3 regions of the Neobacillus sp. B4I6 genome follow, and region 1 is predicted to be linked to each of the others. Evidence: riboswitches for the same ligand, from Rfam matches in the RefSeq annotation. Region 1 holds a riboswitch; each other region holds the start of a gene.

The links. A riboswitch is a leader RNA that binds a small molecule or an ion and turns the genes downstream of it on or off. The one in region 1 is predicted to bind glycine.
Region 2: linked by a shared signal. The riboswitch ahead of QF028_RS08775 (amino acid permease) and the one ahead of gcvT (glycine cleavage system aminomethyltransferase GcvT) in region 1 are both predicted to bind glycine.
Region 3: linked by a shared signal. The riboswitch ahead of QF028_RS16335 (amino acid permease) and the one ahead of gcvT (glycine cleavage system aminomethyltransferase GcvT) in region 1 are both predicted to bind glycine.

The regions. Positions count from the first base shown of each region.
Region 1 covers NZ_JBNPWB010000002.1:591,421-594,709, reverse strand. The annotation lists gene gcvPA (aminomethyl-transferring glycine dehydrogenase subunit GcvPA) at 1-740, opposite strand, end outside; gene gcvT (glycine cleavage system aminomethyltransferase GcvT) at 759-1,865, opposite strand; glycine riboswitch at 1,951-2,030, opposite strand; glycine riboswitch at 2,034-2,121, opposite strand; gene QF028_RS04775 (DEAD/DEAH box helicase) at 2,299-3,289, shown strand, end outside.
Region 2 covers NZ_JBNPWB010000002.1:1,344,474-1,347,762, forward strand. The annotation lists gene QF028_RS08765 (response regulator transcription factor) at 1-471, shown strand, start outside; gene QF028_RS08770 (hypothetical protein) at 920-1,252, shown strand; glycine riboswitch at 1,401-1,500, shown strand; gene QF028_RS08775 (amino acid permease) at 1,854-3,242, shown strand.
Region 3 covers NZ_JBNPWB010000002.1:2,895,770-2,899,058, forward strand. The annotation lists gene QF028_RS16335 (amino acid permease) at 188-1,552, opposite strand; glycine riboswitch at 1,717-1,797, opposite strand; gene QF028_RS16340 (DUF2935 domain-containing protein) at 2,334-3,131, opposite strand.

The DNA of each region.
Region 1 (3,289 bases):
CCAAGGGACAGTGGGTTACTTGAAACAACAAACATGGACTTATTTGCATGAATGATTTCCTCAAGCTCTTTTAACGGCTCGACTCGCCCAAAGAAGTTTGGATATTGGACGATAACGGCTGCAACATCTTCATTAACAAGTCCTTTTAATGCGTCTAGATCTGTTACACCATCTTTGACTGGTACTTCAATCACATTAAGGTACTGACCCTTTGCATAAGTTTTAAGAACATCACGTGATTCTGGATGTACAGCACTGGATACAACTATTGTTTTTCGTTTGGTATGGCCTGCACTAAGCATCGCTGCTTCAGCAAGTGCAGTTCCGCCATCATACATCGATGAGTTGGCAACATCCATTCCAGTTAACTCACAAATCATTGTTTGGAATTCAAAGATAGCTTGAAGTTCACCTTGTGAAATTTCTGGCTGATAAGGTGTATAAGCTGTGTAAAATTCTGATCTAGAAATAACATGGTCGACAATTACAGGCATGTAATGGTCATAAACACCTGCACCTATAAAAGATACGTTTCTTTTCAGGTCAGCGTTCCGACTAGCCATCTTAAAAAGTTCTTTCATTAAGTCCGTTTCAGACTTTGCCGCTTTTATATTGTACTCACCCTTAAATCTTACTTTCTCAGGGATATCGCTAAACAGTTCATCAATAGAGGAAACACCAATTGCCTCAAGCATAGTCTTCTTATCTTGTTCAGTCATAGGTAAATAGCGATGTTTCATAAACCTAACTCCCTTCTCTTATTTCTTTTCTTTTTTATAAAAAGGTGTTGGAACTACAGTAGCTTTTAAACGTTTGCCGCGAATTTCAACCTCAACTTCGGATTCAAGACCCGCAAATTCTGTATTGATTAGGGCAAGACCAATATTTCTCTTTAACGTGGGTGATTGCGTTCCAGTTGTAACCTCACCAATTAACTGATCACCTTTATAAACAGGGTAGCCATGACGTGGAATCCCACGATCAATCATTTCGATTCCAACCAATTTTCTTGTTAAGCCCTTTTCTTTTTGTTGGATCAACGCTTGTTTCCCGATAAAGTCATCTTCTTTGTTTAATTTCACAGCGAAGCCAATTCCAGCTTCAAGTGGTGAAATTTCTGGAGATAGTTCTTGACCATAAAGCGCTAAAACTGCTTCAAAGCGAAGTGTGTCGCGTGAACCTAATCCACAGGGGATTACTCCATCTTCTTTACCTGCAGTTAAAATGTCTCTCCAAAGGTCAACAACATCTTCTGCATCGCAATATACTTCAAAGCCATCTTCACCAGTATAACCAGTTCTTGATACAAGTGCCTTTTTCCCATTTAGGATTACATCTTGTTGGAATTTGAAAAAGCCAATTTGGCTTAAATCATTATCTCCCGCAAGCTTTTGCAATACTTTTTCCGCAAGTGGTCCCTGGACAGCCAGCTGTGCTGTTTTTTCCGATAAATTTTCTAAAGAGACATCACCAGATAAATGGTCTTCAAGCCATTTGTAATCTTTTTCAATATTTGATGCGTTTACTACTAAAAGGTAATGATTGTCTTCAATCTTATATACAAGCAGGTCATCAACAGTACCGCCATTTTCATAACACATGGCGGTGTACTGGGCACCTCCATTCTTTACTTTTGAAATGTCATTAGTCATCATTTTTTGTAAAAATGCTAAGCTATTAGTGCCTTTTACTTCTACTTCACCCATATGGGAAACATCAAATAATCCTGCATTAGAGCGAACAGCTTCATGCTCTTCTTTAATGCTAGAGAATTGGACCGGCAGTGCCCAGCCTCCAAAATCAATAGTTTTTCCACCCCATTCTTTATACACATCAAAAAGTGGAGTTCGTTTTAATTCAGACATCTTAATCCCCCTTCAATCTTTGGCGCAAATTATTCATTAGATAATATAAAAAAGGACAGAGACCTCCTATGAAACGTAAGAAGGTCTCTGTCCTTGCACCTGAAAGTTTACCTAAAAAGGCTTTCCCCTTTGGTGGCTGCTTAAAGCTAGCAGCGCTCTCCAGAGCTGCGTCCTACAAGAGTTCTTTTGCCTGAGAGATTCACATTTCTGCTTGCTCCTTCGGCGCTACATAAGTAGTCTCTCCCCTTGTTATCATTCGCATTATAATATTATCTAAACTGGTCATACTAATTATACTTATAAAATAAATTACCTTATTAAAATATTTAAAACATTCAAAGCTATTATCATCCTACCATTAAAATAATACATTGAGCAATAACTTTATTAGAAAAGCAAAAAGCTGGAAATTGAACAAAAAGGAGTTGGAACCATGTCGATCGAAATTGAATTTGATTCCTCCTGGAAGGATGATTTTTTACATAGAATTGAAAACGATGGTCCATGGGGGAATTGGGAACTTTTTAAACTAGCAATTGGAGTTGAAAAACATCTCGTCATTCCAGATTTCATGGGTTTATTAGCACCTAGCCATTTACCCAATCTAACCCCACTTCCTCACCAGCTTGAAACAGCAAAACAAGTAATTGAAAACATGAATGGGAAAGCCATCCTTGCCGATGAAGTAGGACTCGGAAAAACGATTGAGGCCGGGCTCATTCTAAAAGAATATATGATTCGTGGATTGGTGAAAAAGGTATTGATTCTTGTCCCTGCATCCTTAGTTACTCAATGGTCGATGGAGTTGAATAGCAAATTTTTCATTCCAGCCATTTCACAAAGGAAAAGCTATGTGTGGGAACAGTGTGATGTTGTCGTTTCGTCAATTGATACGGCCAAACGAAATCCTCATCGAGACATCATTTTCAAGCAGGACTATGACCTTATTATCATTGATGAAGCCCATAAACTTAAAAATAACAAAACAAAAAATTACGAATTTGTCCAAAATCTGAAAAAGAAATTTTGTTTACTATTGACGGCAACGCCCATTCAAAACCGTATCGAGGAAATTTTTAATCTGGTTTCATTATTAAAACCAGGACATTTAGGCAGCGAAACGACATTCTTTGAAAAATACAAACGAGATGCACGTTCATTAAATGATGATGAGCATTTAAAAGAATTAGTAAACAAGGTTATGATTCGGAACCGGCGGGCAGATACAGGCATTGAGTGGACGAAAAGGCATGTGGAAACCATTCCGATTGAATGCACTCAAGAGGAGAAAGATCTTTATGAGTCAATTACTGAATTAAAAAATGAGGGGAATTGGGCACAGGCAAGTTCATTCTCTGTAATGACATTACAGCGTGAGGCATGCAGCAGTAGAGAAGCAGTTTTTTATACATTAAAAAATATGC
Region 2 (3,289 bases), 750 kb from region 1:
GTTCAACAAGCCATTCGAACCGGTGTAACCGATTACCTTCTAAAACCAGTAGAGGAAGCCGAGTTAAAAGGGTGTCTTGAAAAGTGGCTAGAAATGAAATCAAAAGAAGAGACAAAAAGGAATACTCCAAAAAATGAGGATGAAAATCTTCCTTCCTCAACGATTGACAAGGTTTTGCAGTATTTAGAAAAAACAGCATTAGACCAAATTACACTGAAAGATGCGGCAGAGTCTGTCCATATGAATCCTAGCTATCTTAGTCAATTATTCAAACAACAGCTAAACAAAAAGTTTGTCGATTATATTACCGAGCTGCGAATTGAGGAAAGCAAACGTTTGTTACTGAATACAACCTTACGATTGTCCGAGATTGCTGAGAGAGTGGGATACTCGGATTTAGCCTATTTTAGTAACAACTTTAAGAGAATTACAGGCTTTTCACCATCAGAGTTTCGAAAATCAGCGCTGTAAAGGTACCGGAAAAAACTCCATAAAGGTCGACGAGCCAAGAATCTAGTTTTTGGCTTCTTTTTTTTGATAGATTTAAGTTTGCGTTTAATTTATATCAATTTTGCTGTCGTATTTGGTCTAAAGATAGGACTTTGGCTATGGGTATATATATCTGAATATTTTAAATCTTAAAAAACACAAATTCACCTAAAAATATTCTCTATTATTGTTTACCTTCTAAATTATACAATTATTTCGATTGAAAGCGTTTTCCTTTGAAGGAGTGATAGGAATATCATGATACGGTTAAGATTTACCTAGTTTTACTCTTTATTGTATGTATTTTAAGCGTGGCTATCACTGTGAAGCATGGAGCACGTGATAATGGCTTAGATCCTCATTTTGTGGAGGGGAAATTCAATCCATATCCAACTGAAGGCAGCTTGCTTAAATATCATATTAAAACGGTTTGCTTGATGAGAAAAAAGTAGATGAATCGGTCACTTTTTTACTAACAGTGATGATGAAATTAGGCCTTTTCGAAAACCCTAATGTCGATGGTCAAAATGCGCTTGATGTGGTCAATAATCCTGAATCACAGAAAAAAGCGGATGAAGCACAACGGAAGTCATTGGTTATATTACGCAATGACAATATCCATGGTAAAAATGTATTACCATTGGGTGATAGTGAAATAAAGGATGTCAACCTATATATTGAGATGTTCCCAGGTGGAAATGATGCAGCTGCCACTAAGAAATTAAAAGAAACTGGATTTGACTTTGGATTAACATATAAATAAGAGTTAAAAGCACACGAATGCTTTAAATAGTAGTCTGTTAACAATGCCCTCTATATTTCTAAAAAATTATAATAATAATTAAATTCAGAAAATTCATTTGACATCATGCTTTCGATAGATTAGGATTAAATTATATTCATAATTGCGGATGAGTATTGTGGGAGAGACTAAACGTATTGTTTAGCACCGAAGGAGCAAGTCCCAAAAATTGGGTTCAATCTCTCAGGTAAAAGGACCACAATAGGACGCGTCTCTGGAGAGCGCCATGTGCCACCAAAGGAGTTATACTCTCAGGTAAAAGGACAGAGGAAAATGGGGAACGCCTATTTTTCTCTGTCCTTTTTTTGTGGAGAAAAATAGTAATAAACATAAAAAGGAGGAGGTAAAGACAAAACTAATAATTGGTGAGGCGCATCATGATTGACCTGTTGAATATTTATTTTTTAGAAAAATGTAAGCGCTTATTTATGCCGAATTGACTAAATAAATATTAAATTTTCATTGGGATCAATTTGCAATTATTGATTTTACATATTACTTGATTATTTAAAGTCATCAAAAATTTGCAAACATTCTCAAAAAGTAGAAAGAGGGAATTCATATGCAGGAACAAACATTGTCGAGAGGTTTAAAAAACAGGCACGTTCAACTTATCGCTATTGGCGGGGCTATCGGAACAGGATTATTTCTTGGAGCAGGTAGATCTATTCATTTAGCAGGTCCATCGATTTTATTTGCTTACTTGATTACAGGTGTCATTTGCTTTTTAATCATGCGTGCACTTGGAGAACTGCTTTTATCCAATTTGAAATATCATTCTTTTGTTGACTTTGTAAGAGATTATTTAGGTAATATGGCAGCATTTATTACTGGCTGGACCTACTGGTTTTGCTGGATTTCAATCGCTATGGCCGATTTAACAGCAGTTGGTCTCTATACTCAGTTTTGGTTTCCAAGTATACCACAATGGATGCCAGGATTAATTGCACTAGTCGTTTTGCTAATTATGAACCTTGCAACCGTAAAGCTTTTTGGCGAAATGGAATTCTGGTTCGCATTAATTAAAGTTATTGCGATTCTTGGATTAATTGTTGTCGGAATTTTCATGATTATTAAGGGATTTTCCACAAATTCAGGCGCATCCAGTTTCACGAATCTATGGAGCCACGGCGGCATGTTCCCAAATGGCATAAATGGCTTTATCCTCTCATTCCAGATGGTCGTGTTTGCGTTTGTTGGCATTGAACTTGTAGGACTTACTGCAGGTGAAACAGAAGACCCGGAAAAAGTTATCCCAAAAGCAATCAATAATATTCCTATTCGGGTATTAATTTTCTACATTGGCGCCCTTATTGTCATTATGAGTATTTATCCGTGGAACGCCATCAATCCAGCGAAAAGCCCATTCGTTCAAGTATTCGTGGCGGTTGGTATCGCTGCAGCTGCTGGTATCGTCAATTTTGTCGTTCTAACATCTGCAGCTTCGGCATGTAACAGCGCCATTTTCAGTACAAGCCGTATGGTATACTCACTTGCCAGAGATAAAAATGCACCTGTACCATTTGCAAAACTTACGTCACGTCAGGTACCTTCCAATGCATTGTTCTTTTCCACTGTTGTTATTTTAATTGCCGTTGTTTTGAACTATGTAATGCCAGAAGGAGTATTTACGTTGATTACAAGTATTTCAACAGTATGTTTCATCTTTATTTGGGGTATTACTGTCGTCAGTCATTTGAAATACCGCAAAACCAGACCAGATCTAGCGAAAGCGAACAAATTTAAATTGCCGCTTTATCCATTTTCCAATTACTTAATCCTTGCCTTCCTTGCGTTCGTGCTTGTCGTCCTTGCACTTGCGGAAGACACTCGTGTTGCCTTGTTCGTAACACCTGTCTGGTTTATCATGCTGATTGCAATTTATAAGATGTTGATAAAGAAGGCGGATTATGCGGATCAGGAGAATCAACAACAAGTAGCAGAAAATTAAGTGGCAACCCAAAAAAATAACTTTTATTAATAAATAATGTTTCCGCT
Region 3 (3,289 bases), 2.3 Mb from region 1:
TGGGCAAAAATAAAATGCCCTTTCATCCAAAGGACAAAAGGGCATTCATATACTTAATTAGTATATATGAAGTTTATTTTTGCCTTTTTGGCCTCTCTGGACCAAATTAAAGGAATTTAATTTCATCTAATAGTATCATGATACCAATCAAGTGACAATATTTTTAATATATTGCAAGAATTTTACTTTACGCAGATATTTTAATATTTTTTCCCTTTGTCCTTTTAAATGAATACACTATGAATAAAAGAATGAACCATAATGGTGTCATTAATAAAGCGACACGAGTTGATTCTGCAAATAGCATAATAATGAGAATAAATGCAAATAACGTGAGAACAAGATAATTAATAAATGGTGTAAACGGTGCTTTAAAAATCGACTTTTCATGTAAATCTGGGCGTGATTTCTTATATCGCAGATGACAAATTAAGATAATGCTCCAGACCCAAATAAAACAAATCGCACTGATCGTTGTCACGATCCCAAAGGCTTGTTCTGGAATCAGCTTACTTAAAAGAGCTCCGACAGATAGAACAAGTGCAGATATAAATAATGCGTTACTCGGTACATGATTTTTATTTAATTTAGCAAAATTCGCTGGTCCCTGTTGATGATTACTTAAATTAAATAATATGCGGCTCGTTGAAAACAATCCACTGTTACAGGCAGACGCAGCTGATGTTAAGACGACAAAATTAATAATTCCTGCAGCAATCGGAATACCAACTAAACTAAACGTTTTTACAAAAGGACTGTTTGCTGCATTCAGTTGCGTCCATGGATTGATGCATAAAAGGATAATAAGTGCTCCCACATAGAAAAACAGTATTCTTAAAGGTATTTTATTTATTGCAGATGGGATATTTTTTTGTGGATTGGATGTTTCGGCTGCTGATACACCTACTAATTCAACACCTACAAATGCAAATACAACCATTTGAAAAGAAAGTAAGAAACCTAATATTCCATTCGGGAAAAGACCACCATGGCTCCATAGATTTTTTACTGTAACCGTTCCTGAATCTGTTTGAAATCCAATAATTAACAAAATGACTCCTATGATGATTAAAGCAAGAATGGTGATCACTTTGATTAAAGCAAACCAAAACTCTAATTCTCCAAATAGCTTTACTGTTAATAAATTTAGTCCCAATAATAGAATTAAACAGACTATTGCAGGTACCCATTGTGGGATATCGAACCAATATTGCACATATACACCAACAGCAATAATATCAGCCATTGCTGTCATAATCCAACAAAACCAATACGTCCATCCAGTTACATAACCAGCCCAAGGTCCAATATAATCCTCGGCGAAGTCCGTAAATGATTGATAGCCCTTATTTGATAAAAGAAGCTCTCCTAATGCCCTCATTACAAAAAAACATGCGATTCCCACGATTAAGTAGGCAAAAATGATAGATGGACCTGCTAACTGAATGGCTTTTCCTGAACCTAGGAATAAACCTGTACCAATCGTACCTCCAATCGCAATCAGTTGTACGTGCCGATTTTTTAAATCTCGTTTTAATTCTTGTTGTGCCACTTCATTTGCCCCCTCATTAGTAATAATTTCCTTTGTTCACTTTGTGAAGACATGAACAAAGGGTTAAACTCCATGAAAAAAGAGATTGGAATTTCTCCAATCTCTTCGGTCATAAGAATAACAAATAATATCCATTACTCTTTTGTCAGAATAACAAATAAAACTCGTACTCTTCTGTCCTTTTGCCTGAGATTGTGAACCCTTCGGCGCCGCAGATTTCCTGCGGTCTCTCCAGAAGCTGCTCCTGCTATAGTTTGATCCATAGCAATCATAGCTTGCTTAGTATTTAATTTATGTTGAAGAACAAATGGTTCAAAATCCCCAGCTAAAAAAAGTTATGCATTATTACATCTTATCTCACAAACTAAATTATTGTTAAATAATTTCTAATTTTAGTAGTATTCAATCACTTTGTCAATAATTAATTTCAGAGAATCTAGATTAATAGAGAAACAAAAAATGAACCCACTGCAAAAGATTGGGTTCATTTTTATCGCAATCGTTGGTTCTGCATCTTTAATCTCCTAGTACCAAAAAATATTGAATATGATTTGCTGAGATGGGCGTAATCGCCATAACACGATATCCGATACTCAGTAATTGCGACAAAGTTTCTGCGCAATTTTGACGTGGAGGCTCAAACGGAGCATGGAAACTTTTATAAAGATTTATTAATTGATTATTGTTTGTACAGTGAAGCAAGATCACATGTCTACCAGTCCATGCTTGACCGATCATTGGTTGTGGTTGTGGTTGTGTTTCCCTTTTATTTCTCATTGAATTATTCCTTAAGTCGAGGTTTAGCAGGATCACAATTGGGTGAGTCAAGATTTGCCGATTCTGCTAATTTCATAAGATAATAACATTCTTCACGATACATATGATCCGCCATTAGGGGGGCGAATGTTCCTAATGCTTGCTTACTTAGTCTGAGTTCTTCTATTTCATGTAGAAAATTTTGAAATAATTTTATTTCTAACTGGCTGTCTGAATTCATTTTTGATAAAGCAGGGAACGAAGTCAAATTAGTTCTTAAATATCCTGCTAGTTCAACTGATTTCAAGTAAAAATCTTCAAAACTCTTCCTAAATGTATTACTTTTCTCAATGAGTTTCTTTTCAACACTATCTAAATTAAAGGAAATTGCCTCTGAATGACCTGCAGCATCTAATAACCATAAAAGATGATGATGTAGTTCATGGTAAACAGGAGGAGCATCCCCTGCTTTTAGGTGTATTAAAATTCTTAAGTATTCCTCTAATTCATTGACCATATGATTAATAAAGGTTGGCGAAAGGTGAATTTTTATTTTCCCTATCAGATGTTTACTTAATAAGTCCAATTTAAATTTCCGTAATCTTATAACCTCTGTTTCAGCTTCAATTGTGAATGGCACTAAATCTGAGGAATTTGCACGCTCCAGAAGTTTGTCAAAAACTCGAATAAAAGATGATGCCTTCTCAATTTCCTCTTTTTGAACAGGTGCAAGAGCTTCGAAAATAAACCTCGAATGATCACCTAATATTTGGAGCCAAAAACGGTGTTCAAATTTTGCTGTTCTTTCAAGGACATCATTCATGTTTATTCCTCCTAGAAAAAAATACCCACACTATTTTGATGTTTATTCTTTTCAATTGGTTCTTATGAACAAAGAAGGAAAATTCACTAAAAAATAAGTCTTGCTGCCATTTTTGTGAAGATGTTTCGTAATCTCTTCTTTCGTCGATTCATTTTCCC